DNA from 2 places in the Nonomuraea sp. NPDC049750 genome. Region 2 is predicted to be linked to the other one. Evidence: riboswitches for the same ligand, from Rfam matches in the RefSeq annotation. Region 2 holds a riboswitch; the other holds the start of a gene.
The links. A riboswitch is a leader RNA that binds a small molecule or an ion and turns the genes downstream of it on or off. The one in region 2 is predicted to bind glycine.
Positions count from the first base shown of each region.

Region 1: linked by a shared signal. The riboswitch ahead of gcvP (aminomethyl-transferring glycine dehydrogenase) and the one ahead of gcvT (glycine cleavage system aminomethyltransferase GcvT) in region 2 are both predicted to bind glycine.

Region 1 is NZ_JBFANB010000008.1:360,365-374,415, forward strand. It holds gene AB0J16_RS23770 (histidine kinase) at 1-1,478, shown strand, start outside; gene AB0J16_RS23775 (response regulator transcription factor) at 1,475-2,197, shown strand; gene AB0J16_RS23780 (phosphoribosylanthranilate isomerase) at 2,335-2,922, shown strand; gene AB0J16_RS23785 (GNAT family N-acetyltransferase) at 2,919-3,701, shown strand; gene AB0J16_RS23790 (MFS transporter) at 3,803-5,152, opposite strand; gene AB0J16_RS23795 (CDP-alcohol phosphatidyltransferase family protein) at 5,384-5,965, shown strand; gene AB0J16_RS23800 (mannose-1-phosphate guanyltransferase) at 5,970-8,474, shown strand; gene AB0J16_RS23805 (FHA domain-containing protein) at 8,768-9,280, shown strand; gene AB0J16_RS23810 (MerR family transcriptional regulator) at 9,339-10,001, shown strand; gene AB0J16_RS23815 (bifunctional nuclease family protein) at 10,111-10,581, shown strand; gene AB0J16_RS23820 (MerR family transcriptional regulator) at 10,730-11,350, shown strand; glycine riboswitch at 11,384-11,476, shown strand; gene gcvP (aminomethyl-transferring glycine dehydrogenase) at 11,633-14,051, shown strand, end outside.
Region 2 is NZ_JBFANB010000003.1:649,149-663,199, reverse strand. It holds gene AB0J16_RS11535 (3-oxoacyl-ACP reductase) at 1-554, shown strand, start outside; gene AB0J16_RS11530 (gamma-glutamyl-gamma-aminobutyrate hydrolase family protein) at 615-1,304, shown strand; glycine riboswitch at 1,397-1,494, shown strand; gene gcvT (glycine cleavage system aminomethyltransferase GcvT) at 1,625-2,725, shown strand; gene gcvH (glycine cleavage system protein GcvH) at 2,722-3,111, shown strand; gene AB0J16_RS11515 (L-serine ammonia-lyase) at 3,164-4,540, shown strand; gene AB0J16_RS11510 (SDR family NAD(P)-dependent oxidoreductase) at 4,637-5,509, shown strand; gene AB0J16_RS11505 (MerR family transcriptional regulator) at 5,520-6,056, shown strand; gene AB0J16_RS11500 (hypothetical protein) at 6,042-6,560, opposite strand; gene AB0J16_RS11495 (DUF6286 domain-containing protein) at 6,619-7,218, opposite strand; gene AB0J16_RS11490 (amino acid deaminase/aldolase) at 7,353-8,546, shown strand; gene AB0J16_RS11485 (DUF3618 domain-containing protein) at 8,755-9,087, opposite strand; gene bcp (thioredoxin-dependent thiol peroxidase) at 9,231-9,704, shown strand; tRNA gene AB0J16_RS11475 (tRNA-Leu) at 9,795-9,877, shown strand; gene AB0J16_RS11470 (S8 family serine peptidase) at 9,899-13,714, opposite strand; gene AB0J16_RS11465 (helix-turn-helix domain-containing protein) at 13,869-14,051, shown strand, end outside.

The sequences.
Region 1 (14,051 bases), on a different contig from region 2:
TCACCGACCAGGTGGGGTCGTTCACCTCCAACACCGCCCAGATGCTGCTCTGCGTCTCCGTCGGCCTGGTCGCCTACCGCTCGGGCCGACGGTCGACCTGCCTGGCGCTGGGCGTGGCCATCGCCGCGACCGCGGTCAACCTGGCCGACCCGGGCATCGCGTTCACCACGAACGCGTGGATGTACTCCGTGCTCGTCCCCGCCCTGCCCGTCCTCATCGGCGCCTACCTGCGCGGCCCCGCCGGGCGGCTGAAGGACGCCGACCTCACCCCGGACGTGCTGCTGGCCGGCGGCGGAGTGGCCTTCACGGTGCTGAGCACCTGGACCGACTGGCACAACGGCAGCCAGCCGGTCTGGGTCGTGGGACTGCTCGCGGTACTGGGCGGGCTCTCCCTCGGCGTCGCGCGGCGCTTTCCCGGACTGGTGTTCATGTTCCAGAGCGTGCTGCTGATCGCCGCCGACCAGTATCTCAACGACACGGTCACCACCTGCCTGATCCTGACGCTGATCGCGCTGTGCGTGTTCGCGATGCGGATCGCCTCCTGGGCCTGGATCACGGTCACCTACGTGACCTGCACCATGCTCGCCTCGATCGCGATCGTCCAGGACTCGACCGAGGTCACCGCCTTCCGCGTCGCCGTCCTGATGGCCCTGGTGACCACACCCGTCGCGATCGGCCGCTACCTGGGCGTACGGCAGGCGGCCGCCGAGGCCGAAGGGCTGCGGCTGCGCGAGTCGGCGCGGCTGGCGGTCGCCCAGGTACGCGCCGACCAGCTCCTCGAGCGCGAGAACATCGCCCGCGAGGTGCACGACATCGTGGCCCACCACGTGGGCGCGATGGTCCTGCGCGCCGGCGCCGCCCGCTACGCCGCCCCCGAGGGGCCGGTCGCCGACGCGCTGGCCGACATCCGCGAGACCGGCCACCAGGCGCTTGAGGATCTGCGCGGGCTGCTCGACGTGCTGCGCGACCCCGGCCGCCGCCCTGACATGGCCGCCGACCCCGCGGCCCTCATACGCGAGTCCGCCGAGCGGATGACCGCCGCCGGCCTCCAGGTAGAGCTGGAGCTCGACCCCGCCACCGCGCACGCTCCCCTCGTGGCCCGCGCCTCCGCGGCCCGCATCGTCCAGGAAGGTCTCACGAACGTGCTCAAGCACGCCGGCCCCGGCACTCAGGTGAGTGTCGCCGTCACCTCCGCCGGCCAAGGGCTGACCGTACACATACGCAACGGCTCCCCGCCCACCACCATCGAACGCCTGCCCTCGTCCGGCCGCGGCCTGGCCGGCATGCGCGAGCGCGTCCGCGCGCTCGGCGGCACGCTGACCGCGGGCCTGGACCAGGACGGCGGCTGGCTGCTCACCGCGACCATGCCCACCGCCGCCCCGCACATCACTGAGCCGCACGCCACCGAGTACGTGATCGCGCGCACGGGGTGCGTCACCGAGCGCTTCACCGGCGGCCTCACGGGAGGTGGCGCGTGATCCGCGTGCTGGTCGCCGACGACCAGGCGCTGGTACGCGCGGGCGTGCGCATGCTCCTGCAGGTCACGGGCGACATGGAGGTCGTGGCCGAGGCCGTGGACGGCGCGGAGGCCGTACGCCTGGCCGACCTCCACCTGCCCGACGTGATCCTGATGGACCTGCGCATGCCCAGGGTCGACGGGCTGGAGGCGAGCAGGCGGATCCTGCTGGCGCGGCCGGCGGCCAGGATCGTCGTGCTCACCACGTTCGCCGAGGACTCCAACGTCTACGCCGCCCTGCGCGCGGGCGCCGTCGGCTTCCTGGTCAAGGACGACGAGCCAGAACGCATGGTCGACGCCGTACGCAGGGCCGCGACCGGCGAGCAGCTCCTGGCCCCCTCCGTGCTGCGCCGGGTGGTCGCCCGCTTCCTGGCCGCCGAGGAGGCGGCGAGCGTACCGGTCCCCGCCGGGCTCACCGACCGCGAGCTGGAGGTGCTGGCGCTGGTCGGCACCGGCCTGTCCAACGCGGAGATCGCCGAAGAGCTGGGCGTCGGCGTCACCACGGTCAAGTCCCACGTCGCCGCCGCCATGGACAAGCTGGGGCTGCGCAACCGGATCCAGGCCGCCGTCGTCGCCTACCGCACCGGCCTGGTGGACGCGGCGTTCCGCCCGGTACACCACCCCTTGCGCCAGCCCCTCCGCCACTCCCGCGGCGGCCCTCCGGGTGACCCCCTGAGCTGACCCGCGCGCTGGTCGAGGCCCTTGACCCGCGCGCTGTTCCGAGGTTGCCGAGGTCCCAGTTGCCGCCGCCGTCCGCTCGGGGTCGTTCGGGGTCGCCGGGGTCTCGGTCGCGGTCGTCCGCCGTTAGGGTCAACGGTGTGTACGTGAAGATCTGCGGGTTGAGCGAGCCCGAGCACGTGGCGGCCGCCGTCGAGGCGGGCGCCGACGCCATCGGCTTCGTGCTGACCCGAAGCCCTCGTCAGGTGCCCCCCGAGCGGGCCGCCGAGCTGGCCGCGGCGGTCCCCGCCCACGTCCTCACGGTCGGCGTGTTCCGCGGCGAGACCCCTGAGGCCGTCCGCGCCGCCACGCTCGCCTCCGGGGTGCGCGGCGTCCAGCTGCACGGCCGGCATCCGCACGGCGACTTCACCGCGCTGAAGGATCTCGGCCACACCCTGGTCAGGGCCGTCGACGCCGAGGCCGACCTGCGCTGCGGCGCCTACGACGAGGACCTGCTCATCGTCGACGCGCCCCGCCCCGGCTCCGGCGAGCCCTGGGACTGGGCGGCGGTACGCGGTCGCCCCTCGGGGCGCTGGCTGCTCGCGGGCGGCCTCGACCCGTCCAACGTCGCCCAGGCCGTCGCCGCCGCGGCGCCTTGGGGCGTGGACGTGTCCAGCGGGGTCGAGGTGGCGCCCGGGGTGAAGGACTCCGACCTCATCAGACGCTTCATCACGGCGGCCCGCCCATGACCGGCGGTTTCGGCGGTGCGGATGCCGGGTCTCAGGGTGACTTCGCCCGTAGCGTCGCCTTCACGCACGACTTCACCCGGCGGAAGGCCGGGCGGACCGTCGAGGTGCCCGGCGGATTCGCCGTCCTCAACGACCGCTACCCCGGCTCGTACGACGACAACAAGCTCGTCATCTGGTCCGGCGACGATCCCGGCGCGGCGCTGAAGGCGGCCGACCAGGTGCTCGCCGGGCACGCCCACCGGCTGGTCAATATCGACGACGACCGCCTGGGCCGGGCGTACGCGCCCGCCTTCGAGGCCGCGGGCTACACGCACGAGACGAACCTGGTCATGGTCTTCCGCGGTGAGTTCCCGCACGACGCGGCACCCGTGGAGCACCTCGACCTGCCCGCGCTGCTGCCCACGCTCCGGGCCGGCTGGCGCGAGACCCTGCCCGAGGCCACCGCCGACGTGATCGACCAGCTCGCCAGGCGCGTGGAGGAGCGGCTACGCGGCGCCGACACGGTGGGCTTCCGCGGCGTACGGACCGAGGACGGCGAACTCGCCGCCCGAGCCGACATCTACCGGAACGGCGCCGTCACACAGATCGAGGACCTCTACACGGGGGACCGCCACCGGGGCCGGGGGCACGCCCGCACGTTGATGAGGGCGCTGCTCGCCGAGGCGGCCGGCAGCGAGCTGGTGTTCCTGCTGGCCGACGCCGCCGACTGGCCCAAGGACTTCTACGAACGGCTCGGCTTCGAGCAGGTAGGCCGCACCCACAGCTTCCTCCGCGCCTGACCGCCCGACCCCGGCCGATCATGCGGTACAACCCGGGGCGGTGCGGCTTGGCGCCGGAGATCAGTCGCAGGTCTTGGGTAGGCAGACGAGAGCCGGAGGGGTCAGACGAGGGTCTTGGGGCGGTGACGGGTGGTGAGGCCGAGGGTCAGGGTCAGGGCCGTCACGCCGAGGTAGGCCACTCCCGCCACCACCGCCGCCCCATGCAGCCCGCCGATGAAGCGGGGCCCGCCGGGAGCGCCCGCCATCGCGCCGAAGACCGCGACGCCTATCGCGCCGCCCGCCTGCCGGGCGGTGTTGTTGATCGCGCTCACCAGCCCCTCCCTGCCAGGCGGTGGGTCGCTCATGGCCAGGGCGACCACGCTCGGCGTCAGCAGCGCCGTGCCGAGTCCGATGACGGCCAGCGCCGGGAGCAGCACCAGGTACGACGTGGCCGGTCGTACCAGGAGCAGCAGCCCCATGCCCGCCGCCAGGACCACCAGCCCGGCGACCATGACGGGACGCGGCCCGTACCGGCCGGCCAGGCGCCCGAACGGGGCGGCCAGCAGCGCCAGCGGCACGAACAGCGGCAGCAGCGCCGCGCCCGCCGTCATCGGGGACAGCCGTAGCACGCCCTGGAGGTACAGGGTGATCAGCAGCATCATGCCGTTGATCCCGAAGTTCATGGTCGCCGAGCCGATCGTGCCGACCGCGATCGAGGGGCGCCGCAGCAGCCCCAGCGGCAGCATCGGCTCCTGCCGACGGCTCTCGATCACCACGAACGCGGCCAGCAGCGCCGCGGCGACCGCGAACAGCCGCCAGTCGGGCCCGTCACGCCCCGCCTGGATCACCGCGTACGTCAGGACCAGCAGCGTCCCCGCGCCTGTCACGGTGCCCGGCAGGTCGATCGGCCGGCGCTCGGGCTCGTCGGCCGGAGCGACCCGGAGGACGGCCACGAAGATGATCAGGATGATCGGCACATTGATGGCGAAGATCGACGGCCAGCCGAACGCCTGGATCAGCACCCCGCCGAGCAGCGGCCCGGCGGGCAGGGCCGCGCTGCCCACCGCGGCCCAGACCCCGATGGCCCTGGCCCGTTCCCGCTCGCCGGGGAAGGTCCGGGTGATGACCGCCAGCGTGCCCGGCAGGAGCAGCGCGGCGCCCACGCCCTGCACCGCCCGCGCCGCCACCAGGGCCCCGACGCCGGGCGCGAGCGCGCAGCCCGCCGACGCCACGCCGAACAGGGCGAACCCCGCCAGCACCACCCGCCGGTGTCCGAAGCGGTCGCCCAGCGTGCCGCCCGTCAGCAGCAGCCCGGCCAGCGCGATCTGGTAGCCGTCGACCACCCACTGCAGGTCGGCGAGCCCGGCGTGCCGGCCGGCCGCGATGGACGGCAGCGCCACGTTCACGATGGTCACGTCCAGCAGGACGACGAACAGACCCGCGCACATCACGATCAGGATGTTCCGCTTCATCCGCTACACCTGCGCGGTGAGGGCCGACGCTAACCTCTCGCGACGCGCCGATCCGTGTGGCGTCGCCCAGAGAGCCGCGGAGGAGCAGCCGAGAGAGCCGCGGGCAGTGCCAGCGGGAAAGTCGCCGGGAAGGTCGTCGGGAGTGCCGCCAGGTCGCCGGGAGTGCCGCCGGGAAGGACGAGCCGCTGCCTACCCCGCTGCGGGGAAAGCCGACGCAGTAGGGTCGGCAGCGTGAGCGAAACTTCCGCCGAGGATCGGATCTGGACGGTTCCGAACCTGCTGAGCTTCCTGCGCCTCCTCGGCGTCCCTGTCTTCCTCTGGCTGGTGTTGGGACCCAAGGCGGACGCCTGGGCGATCCTCGTGCTCGCGGTCGCCGGATTCACCGACTGGCTGGACGGCAAGATCGCTCGCGCCTTCAACCAGATGAGCAGGCTCGGCCGGATCATCGACCCGGCCGCCGACAAGCTCTATGTCTTCGCCACGATCCTGGCGCTGCTGGTGCGCGACGTCATTCCGTGGTGGCTGGTGGCGATCATCCTGGGTCGCGAACTCTTCGTCGCGTGTTTCTTTCCCGTACTTCGGAAGAGCGGGTACAAGGCACTTCAAGTGCATTTCCTGGGCAAGGCCGCCATGTTCAACCTGATGTACGCCTTCCCTCTGCTCTTCCTTGCCTCCCACACTGGGTGGTATGCCGATATAGCACGAATTGTCGGGTGGGCCTTTGCGCTCTGGGGAACGGGCCTGTACTGGTGGTCGGGGGTGCTGTATGGGGTACAGGTACGACGGCTCGTAACCGCGGCCAAGGAGGAGTGATCGGGTGAAGGCGGTCGTCATGGCGGGTGGAGAGGGCACTCGGCTGCGTCCGATGACGGCCAACCAGCCCAAACCCCTGCTGCCCGTGGTCAACCGCCCGATCATGGAGCACGTGCTGCGCCTGCTCAAACGGCACAGCATCACCGAGACCGTGGTCACCCTCCAGTTCCTGGCCGCGCTCGTGCGCAACTACTTCGGCGACGGCGACGAACTCGGCATGAGCCTGCAATACGCCACCGAGGACGTTCCGCTGGGCACGGCGGGCAGCGTGAAGAACGCCGCGGCCCGCCTGCGTGACGACCGATTCCTGGTGATCTCCGGCGACGCCCTGACCGATATCGATTTGTCGGATATGGTCCGTTTTCATCGTGAAAATTCGGCGCTTGTCACTATCGGGTTGAAACGGGTGCCCAACCCCCTCGAGTTCGGCATCGTGATCGTCGACGAGGGCAACCGGGTCCAGCGCTTCCTGGAGAAGCCCACCTGGGGGCAGGTCTTCTCCGACACCGTCAACACCGGCATCTACATCATGGAGCCCGAGGTCCTCGACGCGGTCGCCTCGGGAGAGCCCGTCGACTGGTCGGCTGACGTCTTCCCCACCCTGCTGGAGCGCGGCGCCCCCATCTTCGGCTACGTCGCCGAGGGCTACTGGGAGGACGTCGGCACCCACGAGAGCTACCTCAAGGCCCAGGCCGACGCCCTGTCCGGCCGGGTCGCCGTGGACATCGGCGGCTTCGAGGTCTCGCCGGGCGTCTGGGTGGCCGAGTCGGCCTCGGTCGACCCCGACGCGGTGCTCAAGGGCCCGCTGCTCGTCGGCGCGTACGCCAAGGTCGAGGCCGGCGCCGAGCTGCGCGAGTACACCGTGCTCGGCAACAACACGGTCGTGCGCGAAGGCGCCTTCCTGCACCGGGCGGTCGTCCACGACAACGTCTACCTGGGCCCCGGCAGCCACCTGCGCGGCTGCGTGATCGGCAAGAGCACCGACGTGATGGCCGGGGCCCGCATCGAGGAGAACGCCGTCATCGGTGACGAGTGCGTCATCGAGCCCGAGGCGTACGTCTCCAGCGGCGTCAAGGTCTACCCGTTCAAGACCATCGAGGCCGGCGCCGTCGTCAACACCAGCGTCATCTGGGAGTCGCGCGGCCAGCGCAGCCTGTTCGGCCCCCGCGGCGTCAGCGGCCTGGTCAACGTGGAGATCACCCCCGAGCTGTGCGTACGGCTGGCCAGCGCGTACGCCACCACCCTGAAGAAGGGCGAGCACGTCGTCACCTCGCGCGACTCCTCGCTGGCCGCCAGGGCGCTGAAGCGGGCCGTGATCGGCGCGCTCAACGCCAGCGCCATCAACGTCCTCGACCTGGAGGCCGCGCCGCTGCCGGTGGCCCGCTTCCACACGGCCAGGGAGTCGGCCGCGGGCGGCATCGCGCTGCGCACCACCGCCGGCGACCCGCAGAGCATCGACATCGTCATCATGGACGACCGCGGCGCCGACCTGCCCCCGGCCGCCCAGCGCAAGCTGGAGCGCGTCTTCTCCCGCCAGGAGTTCCGGCGCGCCTTCCCCGGCGAGATCGCCGAGCTGCGCTTTCCCGCCAGGGCGGTCGAGGACTACGCGTACGAACTGCTGCGCTGCGTAGACATGACCGGCATCAGGGACATGAAGGTCGTCGTCGACTGCGCCGGAGGGACCTCCGCGCTGGTCCTGCCCACGCTGCTGGGCCGCCTCGGCGTCGACGTGCTCACCGTGAACGCCCGCCTGGACGACATCTCGCCCACGGAGACGTTCGCCGAGCGCCGCAGGGACCTGCAGCGCCTGTCGGAGCTCGTGAGCTCCTCCAGGGCGGCCTTCGGGGTGCGGTTCGACCCCGTGGGGGAGCGCATCGCGCTGGTGGACGAGATGGGCCAGCTGATCGGCGAGGAGCGGGCCCTGCTCGTCGTGCTCGACCTGATCGCCGCCGAGCGCAGGACCGGCCGCGTGGCGCTGCCCGTCACCACCACCAGGGTCGCCGAGCAGGTCTGCCGCTTCCACGGCGTGCAGGTGCGCTGGACCTCCACGGCGGTCGACGCCCTGACCTCGGCCGCGGTGGACGAAGACATGATCTTCGCGGGCGACGGCAGGGGCGGCTTCGTGGTGCCCGAGTTCGGTCCGGCGATCGACGGAGTGGCGGCGTTCATGCGGCTGCTCGGCCTGGTCGCCCGCACCCGGCTCTCGCTCAGCCAGATCGACGCGCGCATCCCCGAGGCCAAGCTGCTCAAACGTACGGTGCCGACCCCGTGGGCGGCCAAGGGCGCCGTCATGCGCTCGGTCATCGAGGCCGCCGAGGCCGAGCCGGACGGCTGCCGCGTCGACACCACCGACGGGGTGCGGGTGGCCGCCGAGGACGGGAGCTGGGTGCTGATCCTGCCCGCCGCCACCGAACCGGTCACCGATCTGTGGGCCGAGGCCGCCGACGTGGACACCGCGCAGTCGCTCCTGGAGCACTGGGCCCGCGTGGTCGAGGAGGCGGCCTCCTGAGCCTCGGAGCCGAAATCGATACGGCAATCCGCATGGAATCATCACGCAGAGTGACACTGGCGGATCGGTGGCGGCGGAACGTACAAGATCGTAATGTTAGAACGCGCGGCGGCATGGACCTTGGGGCTCGGGCGGCGGTAACTTTGTCACCGTCCGAACCCGTCGTCCAGCGCCCCGCCTTGACCTTTGCCGCTGATCAGCGTAAGTTGCGGCATTCGCAAACTTGAAGAGCGAAGCGAGGCGCGCCCAGATCCCCGTTGCCGCGTCTTCGCGGTAGGAGGCCGAGCCGATCGATGCCGAGCGTCTACTGCACGCAGTGCGGGCACGCCAACCCCGAGGATGCCCGTTTCTGTTCCCGTTGTGGGTCACCGCTGACCAGAACCGAGGTCGCCGGGGACACCACATCGACGATCTCTGTCGCGGGAATCGAGGCGTACGAGGCTGAGACCGGTGACATGCTCCTCGCCGAGCGCGCGCTGGTGGAGCAACTGCCGCCTGGCACGGCGTTGCTCACGGTGACCAGGGGGCCCAACGCCGGGAGCCGTTTCCGCCTCGACAAGGACCTCACCACCACGGGGCGCCATCCCGAGAGTGACATCTTCCTGGACGACATCACGGTCTCCCGGCGGCATGTGGAGTTCTACCGCCTTCGCGGCGGCCAGTTCTCCGTGCGCGACGTGGGCAGCCTCAACGGCACCTACGTCAACCGGGAGCGCATCGAGGAGGTGCCGTTGCACTCCGGTGACGAGGTGCAGATCGGCAAGTTCCGCCTCGTCTTCCTGATGCGGACCGCCGCCGGCGCATGAGCGAGCCCAGCGAGCGACCGATAGTCACAGCGTTCATGCGGCTCACGGAGGAAGCCGCATGAGCGCGCAGGCGGCACGCTCGCACATGAGCATCGGGGAGGTGCTCGCCATGCTCCAGGGCGAGTTCCCCGATGTGTCGATCTCCAAGATCCGCTTCTTGGAGGGCGAGGGGCTCATCGAGCCGGAGCGCAGCCCGTCGGGCTACCGCAAGTTCACCCACCTGCACGTCGAGCAGCTCCGCTACATCCTCACCGAGCAGCGCGACCACTACCTGCCGCTGCGGGTGATCAAGGACAAGATGGCCGAGCACTTCGGCCGCCCGCGTGCCGTGAGCGAGCGGCCGGAGACGCGGGAGGTGCGGCTGAGCCGCGCCGAGCTGCTGGAGGCGGCCGGGCTCGACGAGGACACCCTGGCCGAGCTCGAGGACTACGGGCTGCTCTCGGCGACGGCCAGGCGCTACGACGAGGAGGCGCTCAACGTGGCGCGCAGCGTCGGCGCCCTGGCCCGGTTCGGCCTGCACGCCCGGCATCTGCGCGCGGTCAAGGCCGCGGCCGAGCGCGAGTGCGGTCTGGTGGAGCAGACGGTCGCGCCCATACTCAAACGCCGGGCCCCAGGGGCCATCGGAGAGGCCGACGAGGCCGCGAGGGAGCTGTCGGCGCTGCTGCTCGACCTGCACGCCGCTCTGGTGCGTACAGGCGTGCGAACCGTTCTAGGCCGATGACCGGACCAGCGGGACATACAAGGCCCCTCGGGTGTTACGTTGAAATGCAGAAGCGGACCGGCTCAATAGCTGTGCCGGGGTCGCCGACCAGTCGAATATGGAGCAGCCCGTGTTGCAGATGGAGGTCGTGGGCGTCCGCGTAGAGATGCCTACAAATCAGCCGATCGTCTTGCTCAAGGAGGCACACGGGGAGAGGTTCCTGCCGATTTGGATTGGGATGACCGAAGCCACGGCCATCGCTCTGGCCCAAGCGGAGGAGCCTCCAGCCCGGCCACTGACGCACGACCTGTTCAGGGACGTGCTGAGCGCTCTTGGCGTGGGCCTGCGCGCGGTCAACATCGTCGCCCTGCGTGACGGTATCTTCTTCGCCGACCTGGTGTTCTCCAACGGCGTCGAGGTGAGCGCGCGGCCCTCCGACTCGATCGCGCTCGCCTTGCGCACCGGAGCACGAATCTTCGCCAGTGAGGAGGTCGTCCAGGAAGCCGGGGTGATCATCCCCGACGACCAAGAGGACGAGGTGGAGAAGTTCAGGGAGTTCCTTGACACGATCACCCCCGAGGACTTTGGCCGGGCGGGGTAGGTATTTCAGTGCATTTACGCTTCACGACGCGCCGAGCGGGATCGTTGACTGCGCATGGTCACGGTCCTACGGTGCAAGTGAAACCCATGGCCGCGCTTTTACGAACCCCCAGATCAGGCCATGGGATGAGAGAAAGCCGGAGGTCCGCGTGGCGGTCAGCAGCGGCGAGGGAAAGACGGCCGGCCAGGAAGATCCGGTGCGGCGTGAGAGTGCGCGGCAGCGTGCCGGAGAGCAGGGCCTGCTCTTCGACGAGCAGCCCACGACACTGCCGAGTGACATCGGATACCGCGGCCCGACGGCGTGCGCGGCGGCCGGCATCACCTACCGGCAGCTCGACTACTGGGCGCGCACGGAGCTGGTCCAGCCGACGATAAGAGCCGCGCACGGCTCGGGCTCCCAACGGCTCTACAGCTTCCGCGACATCCTGGTGCTCAAGGTCGTCAAGCGGCTCCTCGACACCGGAGTCTCCCTCCAGCAGATCCGTACGGCCGTACAACACCTGCGTGACCGCGGGGTCGGCGACCTCGCGCAGATCACGCTCATGAGCGACGGCGTCAGCGTCTACGAGTGCACCTCGGCCGACGAGGTGATCGATCTGCTCCAGGGCGGTCAGGGCGTGTTCGGCATCGCGCTCGGCCGGGTCTGGCGCGAGGTCGAGGGCTCCCTCGCGGAGCTGCCGGGGGAAAGGGCGGCGGTCGAGGACAGCGTCCCGGCCGACCACCCCGCTGACGAGCTGGCCCAGCGGCGACGGTCGCGCCGCATAGGGTAGCAATCCGGTAGTAACCTTAGAGCGCAAGGCTGACGACCCCCTGCGGGAGAGTCCCGGGCTGGTCCCGGGGCGCCGAAGGAGCAACCCTCCCCGGAATCTCTCAGGCACCCGTACCGCTCGGGGTAGGCAACTCTGGAAAGCAGGCACGCCCGCCAGGCGCGCCTCACCGACGGTGCAAGCCCTCATGGGGGTGAAGCTCTCAGGTCGCCATGACAGAGGGGGAGATCCGGCACTCGCCCGCGCCCAGGCGCCGGTCTCCATAGCCCTCGGGAGGCACCTTCCATGACCGATCTGTCAGCTCCGCCGTTCTCGACCCGGCACATCGGCCCGTCCGAATCCGAGCAGCAGCGCATGCTCGAGGCCGTGGGTTTCGAGTCCGTGGCCGACCTGGTGGCGGTGGCCGTCCCCGAGTCCATCAGGATCAAGGACCGCCTCGCGCTGCCCGCCGCGGCCAGCGAGACCGAGGTCATCGCCGAACTGCGGGCCATCGCGGACCGCAACCGGGTGCTCACCTCGATGATCGGCCTGGGCTACCACGACACGATCACCCCGGCGGTGATCCGCCGCAACCTGCTGGAGAACCCGGGCTGGTACACCGCCTACACCCCCTACCAGCCGGAGATCTCGCAGGGCCGCCTGGAGGCGCTGCTCAACTTCCAGACCGTCGTCTCCGACCTGACCGGCCTCGACGTCGCCGGCGCCTCCCTGCTCGACGAGAGCACGGCCGCCGCCGAGGCGATGACACTGGCCAGGCGCGCGGGCAAGTCCAAGAGCGACGTGTTCGTCGTCGACGCCGACGCGCTGCCCCAGACCAAGGCGGTGCTGGCCACCCGCGCCGAGCCGCTGGGCATCACGCTGGTCGAGGACACGCTCGACGGCGAGCTGCCCGAGTGCTTCGGCGTGCTCGTCCAATACCCGGGCGCCTCCGGCCGGCTGCGCGACTTCCGCGCCGTGGCCGAGCGGGCGCACGCCGCGGGCGCGCTGGTCGTGGCCGCCGCCGACCTGCTCGCGCTGACCCTGGTCACCGCGCCGGGCGAGCTCGGCGCCGACATCGCGATCGGCTCCTCGCAGCGCTTCGGCGTGCCGTTCGGCTTCGGCGGGCCGCACGCCGCCTACATGTCCGTACGCGAAGGACTGCAGCGGCAGATGCCCGGCCGCCTCGTGGGCGTCTCCGTCGACGCCGACGGCGCGCCCGCCTACCGGCTGGCCCTGCAGACCCGCGAGCAGCACATCAGGCGGGAGAAGGCCACCAGCAACATCTGCACCGCGCAGGTCCTGCTGGCCGTCATCGCCGGCATGTACGCCGTCTACCACGGGCCCGAGGGGCTGCGCCGCATCGCCGGCCGCGTGCACCGGCACGCCGCCGCGCTGGCCGAGTGCCTGCGCCGCGGCGGCGTCGAGGTCGTACACCGGGAGTTCTTCGACACCGTGCTGGCCAGGGTGCCCGGCCGGGCCGCCGAGGTCGTCCGGCAGGCCGCCGAGCGCGGCGTCAACGTGTGGCAGGCCGACGTCGACCACGTCTCCGTCGCCTGCGACGAGAAGACCACCGCGGCCGACCTCGAGCAGGTCGCCGCCGCCTTCGGCGTCAGCGGGCCGGTGGCCGGCCTCCTCGCCGACGACGGGCTGGACACGCTGCCCGCCGCGTTGACGCGGGAGTCCGGCTACCTCACCCACCCCGTCTTCCACAGTCACCACTCCGAGACCGCGATGCTGCGCTACCTGCGCAGGCTCCAGGACAAGGACATCGCCCTCGACCGGTCCATGATCCCGCTCGGCTCCTGCACGATGAAGCTCAACGCGACCACCGAGATGGAGCCCATCACCTGGCCGGAGTTCGCCGGGATCCACCCCTTCGCGCCCGACGGGCAGGCCGCGGGCTACCGCCACCTCATCGAGACCCTGGAGGAGTGGCTGGCCGAGGTGACCGGCTACGACGCGGTCTCCATCCAGCCGAACGCCGGGTCCCAGGGGGAGTTCGCCGGGCTGCTCGCGATCCGGGCCTACCACCACGACCACGGCGACGAGCACCGCGACATCTGCCTCATCCCCTCCTCCGCGCACGGCACGAACGCGGCCAGCGCCGTCATGGCCGGTATGCGCGTCGTGGTCGTGGCCTGCGACACCGAGGGCAACGTGGACCTGGCCGACCTCGACGCCAAGATCGACAAGCACCGCGACGCGCTGGCCGCGATCATGCTCACCTACCCCTCGACGCACGGTGTCTTCGAGGAGACGATCACCGAGGTCTGCGCCAAGGTGCACGACGCGGGCGGCCAGGTCTACGTCGACGGGGCCAACCTCAACGCCCTGGTCGGGCTGGCCAAGCCGGGTGAGTTCGGCGCCGACGTCTCCCACCTCAACCTGCACAAGACCTTCTGCATCCCGCACGGCGGCGGCGGCCCCGGCGTCGGCCCGGTCGCGGTCCGCGGCCACCTGGCCGCCTACCTGCCGGGCCACCCGCTGCGCCCCGGCTCACCGGTCGGCGCGGTCTCGGCGGCCCCGTACGGCTCGGCGGGCATCCTGCCGATCTCCTGGGCGTACGTCAGGATGATGGGCGGCGACGGCCTGGCCGCGGCCACCGAGCAGGCGATCCTGTCGGCCAACTACCTCGCCCGGCGGCTGGCCCCGCACTACCCGGTGCTCTACACCGGGCGCGGCGGCCTGGTGGCCCACGAGTGCATCGTCGACCTGCGGCAGATCA
Region 2 (14,051 bases):
CGGCGTTCGACACCTATGGCTCCGTCGACATCGCCTTCAACAACGCGGGCATCTCGCCGCCCGAGGACGACTCGATCCTGGAGACCGGCATCGAGGCGTGGCGGCGGGTGCAGGAGGTGAACCTGACGAGCGTCTACCTGTGCTGCAAGCACGCGATCCCGTATATGCGACGGCAGGGCAAGGGCTCGATCATCAACACCGCGTCGTTCGTGGCGGTGATGGGGTCGGCGACGTCGCAGATCTCCTACACGGCCTCGAAGGGCGGGGTGCTCGCGATGTCGCGCGAGCTCGGCGTCCAGTTCGCGCGTGAGGGGATCCGGGTGAACGCGCTGTGCCCGGGGCCGGTCAACACGCCGCTGCTGAAGGAGCTGTTCGCGAAGGACCCCGAGCGGGCCGCTCGGCGCCTGGTGCACGTGCCGGTGGGGCGCTTCGCCGAGGCGTCGGAGATCGCGGCGGCGGTGGCGTTCCTGGCCAGCGACGACGCCTCTTTCATCACGGGCTCGGAGTTCCTCGTCGACGGCGGCATCTCGGGCGCCTACGTCACGCCTCTTTAGGAGCACGTCACGCCTCTTTAGGAAGGGACCTTAAGGAAGGGACCTTAAGGAAGGGAAGTTGTGGAACGACCCGTCATCGGGATCACGTCCTATGTCGAGCCTGCCCGCTACACCGTGTGGGAGCTGCCCGTCGCCCTGCTGCCGTACATGTACGTGGAGCAGGTGGTCCGGGCCGGCGGGCAGCCGGTGATCCTGCCGCCCGCCGGGTCGCCCGCCCGACTGGTGGCGCGGTTGGACGGGTTGATCCTGGCCGGTGGTGGTGACGTCTCGCCCGAGCGGTACGGCCAGGAGCCGCACGACCAGACCGGCTACATCCGGAAATTTCGGGACACGGCGGAGTTCGCGGTGATCGAGGCGGCTCTTGAGGCCGACCTGCCCTATCTCGGGATCTGCCGGGGTATGCAGGTGCTCAACGTCGTGCTCGGCGGGACCCTGCACCAGCATCTGCCCGATGTGGTGGGACACACCGGGCACTCCCCCGCACCCGGCGAGTTCGGCCACCTGCCCGTCCGGCCCGTGGCGGGGACTCTCGTCGGCAAGGCGCTCGGCGCCGAGCCGGCGACCGTGCCGCACTACCACCACCAGGCCATCGACCGGCTCGCCCCCAGCCTGACCGTGTCCGCCGTGGCGGACGACGGCACGATCGAGGCGGTGGAGCTGGACTACAGGACGTTCGCCATGGCCGTGCAGTGGCATCCGGAGGCGGCGAAGGACTGCGCGCTGTTCGAGGCGCTCGTCGCCGCCTGCTGAACCGCCCCCGGTACAGCCCTTTTGGCCCCAAGCGGCCGGATCCGCACGCGACAACTCCCCCATAACAGCACTAGGCTTGCGGACATCACCGTCGAAACCGTGCGGGAGAGCGTCCTGGCATCCGGCCAGGTCCCCTGAAGGAGCAAGCCCTCCCCGCGAACCTCTCAAGGCAAAGGACCGCACGGACGAGGTGTCCTCTGGAAAGCAGGCCTGGCGGCCTCGCCGAAGGTGAAAGTCCGGCAAATTACGGGCGAAGCTCTCAGGCACCCATGACAGAGGGGGAGGATGTCTGGCATCCGATCCTGCCCTGAGGTGCGCATATGTCACGTCCTACACCGCTCCGAGACGTCCACGAGAGCCTCGGCGCGACATTGACCGATTTCGCCGGGTGGCTGATGCCGCTCCGCTACGGCAGCGAGTCCGCCGAGCACAACGCGGTGCGCCAGGCGGCCGGGCTGTTCGATCTCTCCCACATGGGCGAGATCTTCGTGACCGGGCCTCAGGCGGGCCAGGCGCTCGACTACGCGCTGGTGGGACACCTGTCGGCGCTCGCGCCCGGCCGGGCCCGCTACACCATGATCGTGAACGAGCATGGCGGGGTGCTGGACGACCTGATCGTCTACCGGCTCGGGGACGAGGAGTTCGGCGATGAAGAGTTCATGGTGGTGGCTAACGCCTCCAACTATGAAAAAGTCGGGGAAGAGCTGAAAAATCGCGCCAAGTCGTACAACGCGGTGGTCGAGGATCGCTCGGAGCAGTACGCGCTGATCGCCGTGCAGGGGCCGCGCGCGCAGGAGATCCTCGCCACGCTCACCGACGCCGACCTCGCCGGGCTGAAGTACTACGCGGGCCTGCCCGGTCTGGTCGACGGGCGGCAGGCGCTCATCGCGCGTACCGGCTACACGGGTGAGGACGGGTTCGAGCTGTTCGTGGCCAACCAGGACGCCGTGCCGCTCTGGCACGCGCTGACCGAGGCCGGCCGGCCGTACGGGCTGCGAGCGGCGGGTCTGTCCAGCCGTGACACGCTCAGGCTCGAAGCGGGCATGCCGCTGTACGGCAACGAGCTCGGCGTCGAGCTGACCCCGTTCGACGCGGGGCTGGGCAGAGTGGTGAAATTCGACAAGCCGGGCGACTTCGTCGGCAGGTCGGCGCTGGAGGCGGTCAAGGACACGCCGCCGCGGCGCCGGCTCGTCGGACTGGTCGCTCGGGGTCGCCGGGTGCCGCGCCACGGATACCCGGTGACCAAGGACGGCGCCGTCGTCGGCGAGGTCACCAGCGGGGCACCCTCCCAGACCCTGGGTAAGCCCATCGCCATGGCCTACGTCGACAATGGGGCCGACGCAGGTCTGGCCGTGGACATCCGGGGCAGCCATGAACCTATGGACCTCATTGAGCTGCCCTTTTACAGGAGGAACAAGTGAGCAACATCCCAGACGAGCTGAGCTACACCAAGGAGCACGAGTGGGTGGCCGGGCTCGACGACGGCATCACCGTGACCATCGGCATCACGGCCTACGCGGCCGAGGCGCTGGGTGATGTCGTCTTCGTGCAGCTTCCTGAGGTCGGCTCGACCGTCGAGGCGGGCGACTCCATCGGTGAGGTCGAGTCGACCAAGTCGGTGAGCGAGATCTACACCCCCGTCGGCGGCGAGATCGTCGAGGTCAACCAGGCCGTCGTGGACGATCCGTCGCTGGCCAACAGCGACTCCTACGGCGATGGCTGGATGTTCCGCGTGCGCGTGGAAGGCGACCCCGAGGACCTGCTCACCGCCGAGGAGTATTCGGCGCTCACCTCAGGCGAGTCCTGACCCACCCGCCGGGGTCCTGACGGGCCCCGGCCCTTCTGAAGGGCGCCCATCAATGGCGATCAGCGTCTTCGACCTGTTCAAGATCGGCATCGGCCCGTCGAGCTCGCACACCGGCGGTCCCATGGCCGCCGCGCACCGGTTCGCCCGCGGTCTGCACGACGACGACCTGCTCGCGCGTACGGCCCGCGTCGAGGCGATCCTGTACGGCTCGCTCGGCCTGACCGGCAAGGGCCACGGCAGTGACAAGGCCGTCCTGCTGGGGCTGTCGGGCGAGAAGCCCGAGCTGGTCGACGTGGACTCCATCGACGCGCGCCTGGCCGCGATGCGCGAGTCCGGCACGGTCCGGCTCTACGGCACGCGCGAGATCCCCTTCGTCGTGGGCGAGGACCTCGTCTTCGAGCGCAAGATCTCCCTGCCCGAGCACCCGAACGGCATGCGCTTCACCGCCTTCTCCGAATCGGGCGAGAAGCTGCGGGAGAAGGTCTACTTCTCGGTCGGCGGCGGCTTCGTGGTGGACGAGCAGGCCACCGGCGCCGATCGCATCAAGCCCGACGACACCGTTCTGCCCTACCCCTTCACGACCGGGGATGAGCTGCTCAAGCACTGCTCCAACACGGGCCTGTCCATCTCCGCGCTGATGCTGGAGAACGAGCAGGCGTTCGGCCGCTCCGCCGCCGAGATCCGCGCGCAGATCCTGCACCTGTGGCAGGTCATGTGCGAGTGCGTCGAACGCGGCATCGCCAAGGAGGGCGTGCTGCCGGGCGGCCTCAAGGTCAAGCGCCGCGCGAACCGCCTGCACCGCCGCCTGCAGACCGAGTCGCCGAAGACCGACCCGCTGCACGCCATGGACTGGGTGTCGCTGTTCGCGCTGGCGGTCAACGAGGAGAACGCCGCGGGCGGCCGCATCGTCACCGCCCCCACGAACGGCGCCGCGGGCATCATCCCCGCCGTCCTGACCTATTACTCCCGCTTCATCCCGCACGCCGACGACGACGGCATCGTCCGCTTCTTCCTCACCGCGGCGGCCATCGGCGTCCTGTTCAAGGAGAACGCCTCGATCTCGGGCGCCGAGGTCGGCTGCCAGGGCGAGGTCGGCTCGGCCTGCTCCATGGCCGCCGCGGGCCTCACGGAGGTCCTGGGCGGCACGCCCGAGCAGGTGGAGAACGCGGCGGAGATCGGCATCGAACACAACCTGGGCCTGACCTGCGACCCGGTCGGCGGCCTGGTCCAGATCCCGTGCATCGAGCGCAACGCGGTGGCCTCCATCAAGGCCATCGCCGCGGCCCGCATCGCCCTGCGCGGCGACGGCCAGCACTTCGTCGCCCTGGACCGGGCCATCAAGACGATGCGTGACACGGGACGGGACATGCTGGACAAGTACAAGGAGACCTCGCGCGGCGGCCTCGCGGTCAACGTCATCGAGTGCTGACCCGGGCGCGCTCTGGTTCGAGCGCGCTCGCGTTCGCGTGCTCGCGTTAAAAGCGGGTTTGCGTTCGAGTGCGCTCAAAGCCATAGCGTCGCCGACATGACGACACAGACACAGACACAGACCTGGATCATCACCGGCGCGTCCCGCGGACTCGGGCGCGCACTCGCGGAGGCGGCGCTCGCGGCGGGCGACCACGTGGTGGCGGCGGTACGCCGGCCCGAGAGCGTGGCCGACCTGAAGGCCGCGTACCCGGACGCCTGCCTGATCGCCACGTTCGACGTCCGGGACACCACCGCCGCCGCGGACCTCGTACAGAAGACCCTCGACCACTTCGGGCAGCTCGACGTGCTCGTCAACAACGCGGGCCGGGGCATGGTCGGCGCGGTCGAGGAGATCGGCGACGCGCAGTTGCGTGAGCTGATGGACTTGCACCTGTTCGGCCCGGCCGCACTCGTCCGCGCGGCGCTGCCCGCGATGCACGCGCGGGGCACCGGCACGATCGTGCAGATGAGCAGCCAGGGTGGGCGGATGTCCTTCCCCGGCGTGTCGGCGTACTCCGCGTCGAAGTTCGCCCTCGAAGGCTGGTCCGAGGCCCTGGCCGGGGAGGTCGCGCCGCTCGGGATCCGCGTGATGATCGTCGAGCCCAGCCGGTTCAGGACCGACTTCCACGCCAACGACGTGCTGGAGTTCGTCAAGGAGTCCGAGACCTACCGTGAGCTGCTCGCCAACGTCCGGGCGGACATGGCCGGGGCCGACGGCCTCCAGGAGGGCGACCCGGCGCGGGCGGCCGAGATCATCGTGTCCCTCGCGCACAGTGACGAGGTGCCGCTGCGGCTGCCGCTCGGGCGCGAGGCGGTCGAGCGCATCTCGGGCGCGTACCGGCGCGGCCTGGACGAGGTCGAGCGGTGGGCCGAGACCTCGCGCAGCGCCGACTTCGAGGGTGTCCCAGTCGCGGTACGCCCGATTTAAGCTGGTTGTCATGGCCACCGACGAACTGATGACCAGGGCGCTCGACACGCTCGGGGACGACGGCCCGCTGTCGGTCGAGGCGATCCACCGCCTCACCGACCTGGCCGACGTACCCGAGTCGATGACGATCGCCGAGCTCGCCGACCTGCTCGACATCTCGCCCCACACGCTGCGCTACTACGAGCGGGCCGGGCTGGTCGAGGTGGCCCGCGACGGCAACGGTCATCGCGTCTACGACGCCCAGGCGGTGCGGCGCCTGGTGTTCCTCACCCGGATGCGGCTGTCCGGCATGCCGATGCGCGACCTGCAGCACTACATCTCGCTCGTCGACGCCGGGCAGCACACCACACCCGAGCGGCTCGACCTGCTGATCGAGCATCGCGACACCATCCGCCGCCGGATCCGTGAGCTGACCCTCTCCCTCACGGCCGTCGAGTACAAGATCACCACATATGGGGGCTCGACCGGACCGGACGTTCAGACCTTCGACACCGACCGCGCCGCGGTGCCGTACGAGCCGCCGCGCCGGGCACTACCGGCGGACTGAGGGACACCGTCGGACGTGGACCCGGACCACGGTGCCGACCTCGTCATCGCGGACCTCTCGGCGGATCCGGCTGACGATCTCCCGGTCCAGTTTGTGGACCACCGCGCCGACGTCGGCCGAGGCGGGGCAGCAGAGCGAGATGCGCAGGCGGGCGGCGTCCCCGACCACGCGGGCGCTGACCCCGGTGAGACCCTCCACGTCCTTCAGGCCGATGCAGAGCATGGCCGTGCCCGTGCCGCTGCGGGTGCCGCGGCGGCCCCACCCGAGGCAGAGCAGCAGCCAGCGGAACGTCACCAACGCCAGCACCAGCATGACCAGCGCCACCAGCCACAAGGCCCAGGTCTGGTCGGCGATGGTCTGGGCGGTCTGGTCCGGCAGCACCTTGGCGCGCGGTGACAGGCCCGGCAGCTTGTCCTTGCCGCGCAGCCAGGCGTAGCCGCCCAGGAGCAGCAGCAGCCCGCCGACCACGGCCAGGCCGATCCGGTTGCCCGCGTACTGCCGCATCACAGCCCCCTCCGGTTGCCCACGTACCGCCGCCTCCGGTTGCCTACGTACGGCCGCATCACAGCCCTCTCCGGCGCAGCCGTACGACGACCTCGCCCGCGGCCAGGGTGCCCACGCCCGCCAACCGGTCACCGACCGCGGTGCCGACCTGTTTGAGCATCGAACCGGAGCTCTCCGGGCCGGTGATGACCACGACCTCGATCGTGCGCCTGCGCAGCCGTACCCGCGCTCGTTGCACGCCGTCGACTTCCTGGGCGACGGCCCGCAGCGTACGGCGGAGGCCGGCCCGGGTGATGCCGATGACGATCAGCGGGTCGGACGTCTCGACCGGCACGAGCCTGCACCGGCCGGGTACGGCGGCCAGCAGCAACATCACGACCCCCACGGCCATGGTCACCACGGCGGGCAGGGACAACTGCGCCCAGGCGCGATGGGCCGCGAGGTCGAGGAGGTCGGACACCGGCAGCCAGCCGAGCGGCCGGCCCAGCAGGGCGGAGACCACCTCGGCGGCGCCGAGCCACAGCCCGGCGGTCAGCGTGAGTGCCACGACGGTCCCGGCGGGCGTACGCGCCGGTCTGAGCACCCGGCCCGACCTGCGCAGCGGGCTCTCCTGCGCGACGATCCCGGCGCCGGACAGTATCTGCTGGAGGGTGGTCACAACGCCAGAGGTACACGGACCGGGCATGGCCCGGACCCTGCCCTCGCCGCCGGTTTGCAGGATCATTACGAGGGCCGCAATTAAGATGAACTGCCCTCATATTCATTCGCCCGATATGTCGTTAAGCTGCCTTTATGAACGATCTCCGCCGCTATGACAGCGCTACCAGGGCGCTCGAACCGCCGTTGGCGATCCTCGATCTCGCGGCCATGCGCGCCAACGCGGCCGATCTCGTACGGCGCGCGGCCGGCAAGCCGATCCGGGTGGCGAGCAAGTCGATCCGCTGCCGCTCGGTCATGGAACGCATCCTGGCCATGGACGGTTTCCACGGCATCATGGCCTTCACGCTGCCCGAGGCGCTCTGGCTGGTCGAGCGGGGGTTCACCGACGTACTCGTGGCCTACCCGACGGCGGACAGGCAGGCGCTCGCGACGCTGGCCGGGGACGCGCGGGCGGCCGGTGAGATCACGCTGACCATCGACGCCGCCGAGCATCTCGACTATGTCGACGACGCGGTGGCGGCGGTCCGTTCGCGGTCGGAGATCCGGTTATCGATGGACCTCGACGCGGGATATGTCGCTCTGGGCGGCAGGTTCCGGGCGGGGACCCTGCGCTCCACGATCCGCGAACCCGAGCAGGCCGCCGACCTGGCCGCCGAGATCGCCAAGCGGCCCGGCTTCCGTCTGGCGGGTCTGATGGCGTACGAGGGGCAGATCGCGGGGGTCGGCGATGATCAGCCGGGCAACGCCGCGTATGTCCGGGCCATCCGGATCATGCAGAGCCTGTCGGCCCGCGAGCTGGTCCTGCGCCGCGGCCGCCTCGTGAACGCCGTCCGGCAGGTCTGCGACCTGGAGTTCGTCAACGGCGGCGGCACCGGCTCCATCGAGCGGACCGTGCGGGAGAAGGCGATCACCGAGGTGGCGGCGGGCTCCGGGTTCTTCCATCCGCGGCTCTTCGACTTCTACCGCGCCTTCACCGGCCGGCCGGCCGCGCTGTTCGCGCTCCCGGTCGTGCGGCGGCCGGGGCCGGACGCGGTGACGGTGCTCGGGGGCGGCTATCTGGCCTCCGGGCGGCCGGGGACGAGTCTGCTGCCGCAGCCGTACCTGCCCGCTGGGCTTCGTTACACGCGGGACGAGGGCGCGGGTGAGGTGCAGACGCCGCTGCTCGGTCTGGCGGCCCGGGATCTGCGGGTGGGCGATCGGGTCTGGTTCAGGCACGCCAAGGCGGGCGAGATGTGCGAGCGCTTCAGCGAGCTGCACCTCGTCGACGGCGACACCGTCGTGGAGGCCGCGCCGACGTACCGGGGGGAGGGGCGGACGTTCCTCTGACGCCGGCTCTGGATCCCGGGGAGGTTCGTCACACGACCGTCTCGGCTCCTGTGACGGTCCGTCGTGGCTGGCGTCCCTTGGGCGGGATACCCCCTCCGGGGGAGGGAATGAAGACGGTCCGTCGTGGCTGGCGTCCCTTTGGCGAGATACCCCCTCTGGGGGAGCGGAAGAGGAAGGTCCGTCGTGCCCGGGGCCCCAGGAGGCCGCGTTAGAAGCGGCGGCGACGGCGGCGCCAGAGGGTGATGGCGGCGCCGACCACCAGCACGACCCCCACGCCGATCAGCACCGGCGCCAGGCTGGGCCGCTCCTCGGCCCACAGCTGGTCGGGGTCGTCGGCGTACTCGACGGGGCGCTGCGTCACCCCGAGCGCGTCGCCGACCGAGGTCACCAGATTGCTCGCCCGCGTCTTCACGTCGGCCACCGTGCGCTCGGCGACCCGCTTGGGGCTCACCCGGTCGGCGATGGCGTCGACCGTGTCCGCCAACTCCGCGCGCGTCCGCGCGATCCGCCGCTCCAGCTCGTCGGGATCGGTGTCAGCCATGGCTCTCCTTTCGGCCGCGCTCCGTGCGAGCTCCGCCCGGTGATCGATGAAGCGCTCTTCGCTGATCAGTCTGTCAGGTCGGCGACCCGCCCGGCACTCCGGGCAGGCCGGTAGGTTTTGCACGACGAACTCTGGAGGGCCCCATGACCGAAACCAAGCTCGCGCCCGGCGACGCCGCGCCCGAGTTCACCCTTCCCGCCGCCGACGGCGAGACCGTCTCCCTCGAGACCTACCGCGGCCGGCGGGTGATCCTCTATTTCTACCCCGCCGCGATGACGCCGGGCTGCACCAAGCAGGCGTGCGACTTCCGCGACAACCTCGGCCAGCTGACCGCCGAGGGTTTCGTGGTGCTCGGCGTGTCGAAGGACAAGCCGGCCAAGCTGGTCAAGTTCGCCGAGCGTGACTCGCTCACCTTCCCGCTCCTGTCGGACCCGGAGCTTGACGTGCACAAGGCGTACGGGGCTTACGGCACCAAGAAGCTGTACGGCAAGGAGGTCGTCGGTGTGATCCGCTCGACCTTCGTCATCGACGCCGACGGCAAGATCGAGCAAGCTCTCTACAACGTGAAGGCGACCGGCCACGTGGCGAGCCTGAAGAAGAAGCTCGGCCTGGCTTGAAAGGCCAGGGGCCCGTCCGGTCATGCGACGGGCCCCCAGCGCACTGCCGGGACGCTAAACTCGGCTCAGGCCCGCTCTGGCAGGGGCTGCGCGGGCGTGGCGAAATGGCATACGCGGCAGGTTTAGGTCCTGTTGGTGGCGACACTGTGGGGGTTCGAGTCCCCCCGCCCGCACCTCGGCTACCCACATCTGGGCTACCTCAGCGCGTACGCCCTGATCACCTCCTGTGACAGGCTCGCCCCGCGCGTGTCGGTGGCCTTGAGGCGCAACGAGACGAGTGCGGCGGACCGTGGCCGGTCCAGTGTGGCCTCGTAGGCGCCGTTCCCCTTCGAGATGAGCCGCCGGACCGCGCGCCACGAGGCGCCGTCGTCGTACGACACCTCCAGCGACACGTCCTTGATCGGGGCGGCCGCCGAGCCGTCCTGGTGGCGCAGGGTCAGGCCGAGCCGCGGCGAGGTGGCCTGGTTCTTCAGGTCCGTCGCCACGTCATAGTCGGCGAGCAGCAGCGGGATCGTCGTGCCCGACCCGGCGTCATGCTGCGACGGGAACGTCCAGGCCGTCTTCGTCCTGGTCGACAGCCGGGCCCAGGTGGCGCGGTTCTCGACGTCGTACTCCATCCGATACGTGGCGGCGGCGGCCGGCAGGAGCAGTATGCCCTGGGGGCGCCGTTCGGTCTGCGCCAGCAGCGTCTCCCCCTGGTACAGCCGCCAGCCGGTCTTCATGCCGGTCTCGAAGTTGTCGGTCTGGGCGACGCCGGTGTTCCGCCCCGCGTCGATGAGCCCCCACATGTCGACCTGGAGCAGGTCGCCCTCCCTGCGCAGCGGCCGGACCTTACCCGGGCCGGGCAGCAGCGGCTGCTTGAACCAGGTGCGGCCGATCCGCTCCCCGGCCCGGAAGGGCGCGTCGTCGGGGCCCGCGACACCGATGTGGGCCTGGTCGTGCTCCCACGTGTAGTTGTAGGGCCGCTCCGGCGTCTCCATGCTGCTGCTCCAGCGCACCCCGGGACCGGCGGTGAGGTAGTCGACCCGGTCGCGCGGCGTACGGGGGACGGGCCGGCCGGTGTCCCAGGAGGTGGTCTCCCACGGCTGCCAGCCGAAGCGGTTCTCCGAGAGCGTCACGTCGTCGGCGAGCTGGCTGAAGAAGTCCGAGTCCACCCGGGCCAGGGACTTCGTCCGCAGGGTGTGGTCGGGCCGGTCCCTGATCCTGCCCTCCTCGCTGAGGTACAGGTCGTACACGTACGGACTGGCCACGACGCCCTTGGCCAGGACCGGCACCGGCAGCCTGCGCAGCCGTCCGGCCAGCCGGGCGCCCTCCTTGCCGGTGAGCGCGACGGTCGGGACCTTCAGCTTCACCCCGCTCTCGGACACCGGCAGGTCTCCGTACACCGCGACCATCCGGGCCCCGGCCGCCGCGGCGGCGTTGGACTGGGCGGCGACCGTCAGGTCGGCCGTGCGGCGGATCAGCGCGAGCCGGCCGCGCAGGTCGCGGCCCTTGAGGTCCGCGGGCGTAGCGGTCCCGGCGTCCACGGCCGGGAGCAGCGCGGAGCCGTCGAGGCGCGGGAAGTCGGCCGACACGTCGCTGAACCAGACGGGGTCGACGTAGTCGGGGTTCAGCTCCAGCCCGGCGGTACGCAGGGTGATGGCGGGCGCCTCCAGGTGCCAGCGGGTGGCGACGGCGAACCGGCCCTTGGTGACGCGCTTCGTGGGCTGCAGGTAGTACGTCTCGTCGGCGCTCTCGTCCTGGAGGATCGTCTCGGTGAGCGGCGAGCCCTTGGCGGGCGCGCGGGTCCAGATGAGCTTGGTCGCGGTGCCCCTGTTCCGCTTGGTCACGTGGTCGGGCGTGTCGACCCGCATCTCGACCGCCTTGCGGGCGTCGAGCACGACCTTGGTGTCACCGGTGACCTTCAGCTCGGGCTCGCCGGTGAAGCTCAGGTTGAGCACGGTGCCTCGGTCCCCGTAGGCCATGCTGTCGACCGACGGGCGCAGGGTTTTGATGACACCGAGCACGGAATAGGTGCCGGGCGGCACCAGCACGCACGAGTCACCCGGGTCGCTCTCGCACCGGCGCACCGGGTCCCCTGGCATCTCGCGGCCGTCGCGGGTCCCGTCGTCCACGTTCAGCGCGGCGGCGTACGCCTGGGCGGGGCGGCCGTCCCTGGCGATCCCGCTCACCCGCAGCCGGACCCGCTTGACCTCGACGTTGCCGGTCAGCGAGGTACGGATCGGCGGCCCTTGGCGCGGCGTCGCGACGAGCTCCGCGCGCTGCCGACCCGCCTGCGCCTTGGCCGGGTCGAGGGTGAGCCGGACCGTGGCCTGCGCCCCGCCGGGCAGGGTCAGCCCGGCGGGCGAGACGCTGAACGGGCCGCCGGTGGCCAGGCCGAGGGTGACCGGGGTCTTGCCGGGATTGCGGTAGGTGACCTCGCGGGTCACCGGCTGTCCGGAGGACACTTCGGACAGACCGAAGTCGACCGAGCCCTCGGCGGTCAGCACCGGCTCCCCGAGCGCCGTGGCCACGTCCACCCGGCCGGTGCCCCGCTTGTCCACCGGGGTGTCGGGCATGGGCTTGGCCGTACCCATGAGCAGGGACTTCAGCTCCCCGGCCGAGATGCCGGGGCGTGACTGCCGCAGGAGCGCGGCGGCCCCGGCGACGTGCGGGGTGGCCATGGAGGTGCCGGACAGGCGGGTGTAGTACTCGTCCACCGGCTCGCCGAGCGAGGTGCCCTTCGCCCGCGCCGCGACGATGCCGACGCCCGGAGCGGTGATGTCGGGCTTGACCGCGCGTTCCAGCCCGACGGGTCCGAAGCTGGAGAACTCGGCCAGCCGGTCCTGGCCGTCGACCGCGCCCACGGTCAGCGCGGCGGGGGCGTCTCCGGGGCTCCCGACGCAGGCTTCGCAGCCCCTGTTGCCCGCCGCCACCACGAACAGCGTTCCGTAGCCCGCGTACAGGGCGCCCAAGGCGTCGGTGAGCGGCCCGCCGGGGCTGGGGTCGCCCAGGCTCATGTTCACGATGTCGGCGTGCTTCTCCCCCGCCGCCCATTCCATCCCGTCGATGATCCACGAGCTGAGCCCCTCGCCATTGGCGTCCAGGACCCGGCCGTTGAGCAGCTTGACGCCGGGCGCGACACCCTTGCGCGAGCCGCCGGAGGCCGCGCCGCTGCCCGCGATGATGTCGGCGACGTGCGTACCGTGCCCGAACTCGTCGGTGGCGCTGCCGCTGTCGGTGAAGTCACGCTCGTCGGCGACCTTCCCCGCCAGGTCCGGGTGCCCGGTGTCGACGCCGGTGTCCAGGACCGCGACCGTCGTGCCCGCGCCGTCGTAGCCCGCCGACCACGCGGCCGGCGCGCCGATCTGCGGCACGCTGCGGTCCAGCGCCGGCTCCACCTTGCGGTCCAGCCAGATCTTGGTGACGCCATCGAGCGGGCTCTTCGTACGGCCCGCCGCCAGCGCGGACAGCTGGCCACCGAAGCCCCGCGCCGCGCTCTTGGCCAGCCGGACGCCCGAACCGCCGATGCTCTCCAGCGTGCGGACCGCCTTCAGCGCGGGGACGGCCGGCATCGCGCTCTGTTTCCCGTACGTGACGATGAGGGAGATGGCGTCCGACCGCTCGTCGGTGTAGCCCTGCGCGGCGAGGGCGGTCACGTTGAAGAGCTCGGGGTCGAGGCGGCCGGGGACCAGCCCCTCCACGTCGCTGGGCAGCACGGTGAGCTGCCCACCGTCCTCGGTGATCCGGAAACCGGCCGGCGGCCCGTCCCCGCGCGGGGCGGCCGTGACGCTCGCCTTCTGGCGGCCGTCGGCGGCGACGGCGACGTGCACCTGGTCGCCGGTGATCAGCGTGATGTCGTAGCCGTGCTTGGCGGGGTCCGGCGCGAGAGCCGGAGCACCGTTGGCCGGAGCGCGGTCGGCCCGCGCGAGGGCTGAAGCGTCGTCGGCCCGCGCGCCCGTACCGGTGATCGTGGTGACCGCGGCCACCGCCAGGGAGGCGGCCACCGCTGTCCAACGCCTGGGCCTCATCGGCCACCTCCAGAAGGCGAGAAAAGTGCCGACCCAATTCCTAGTGATCTGGGGGCGTTCCGGTCCATAGGACTCGTCTGGCGAGATCCCGACTTGTCGTAAACCCGCCTGGGCTACGCTCGCGTTCGAGACGACAGGACAGCGGGGGGCCGGCATGGCGCAACGGCGGTTACTGGAGGGCCTCGGCGTCAGCGTCACCGAGGAGACGGCCTACCGTGCGCTGCTCCGCCACGGGCCCGCGACGCTGAGCCAGCTGGCCACCGAGACCGGCGCGTCCAACGCCGCCATCCGCCGGATGCTGCCCCGGCTGGAGGACCTCGGGCTGATCTCCCGGGTG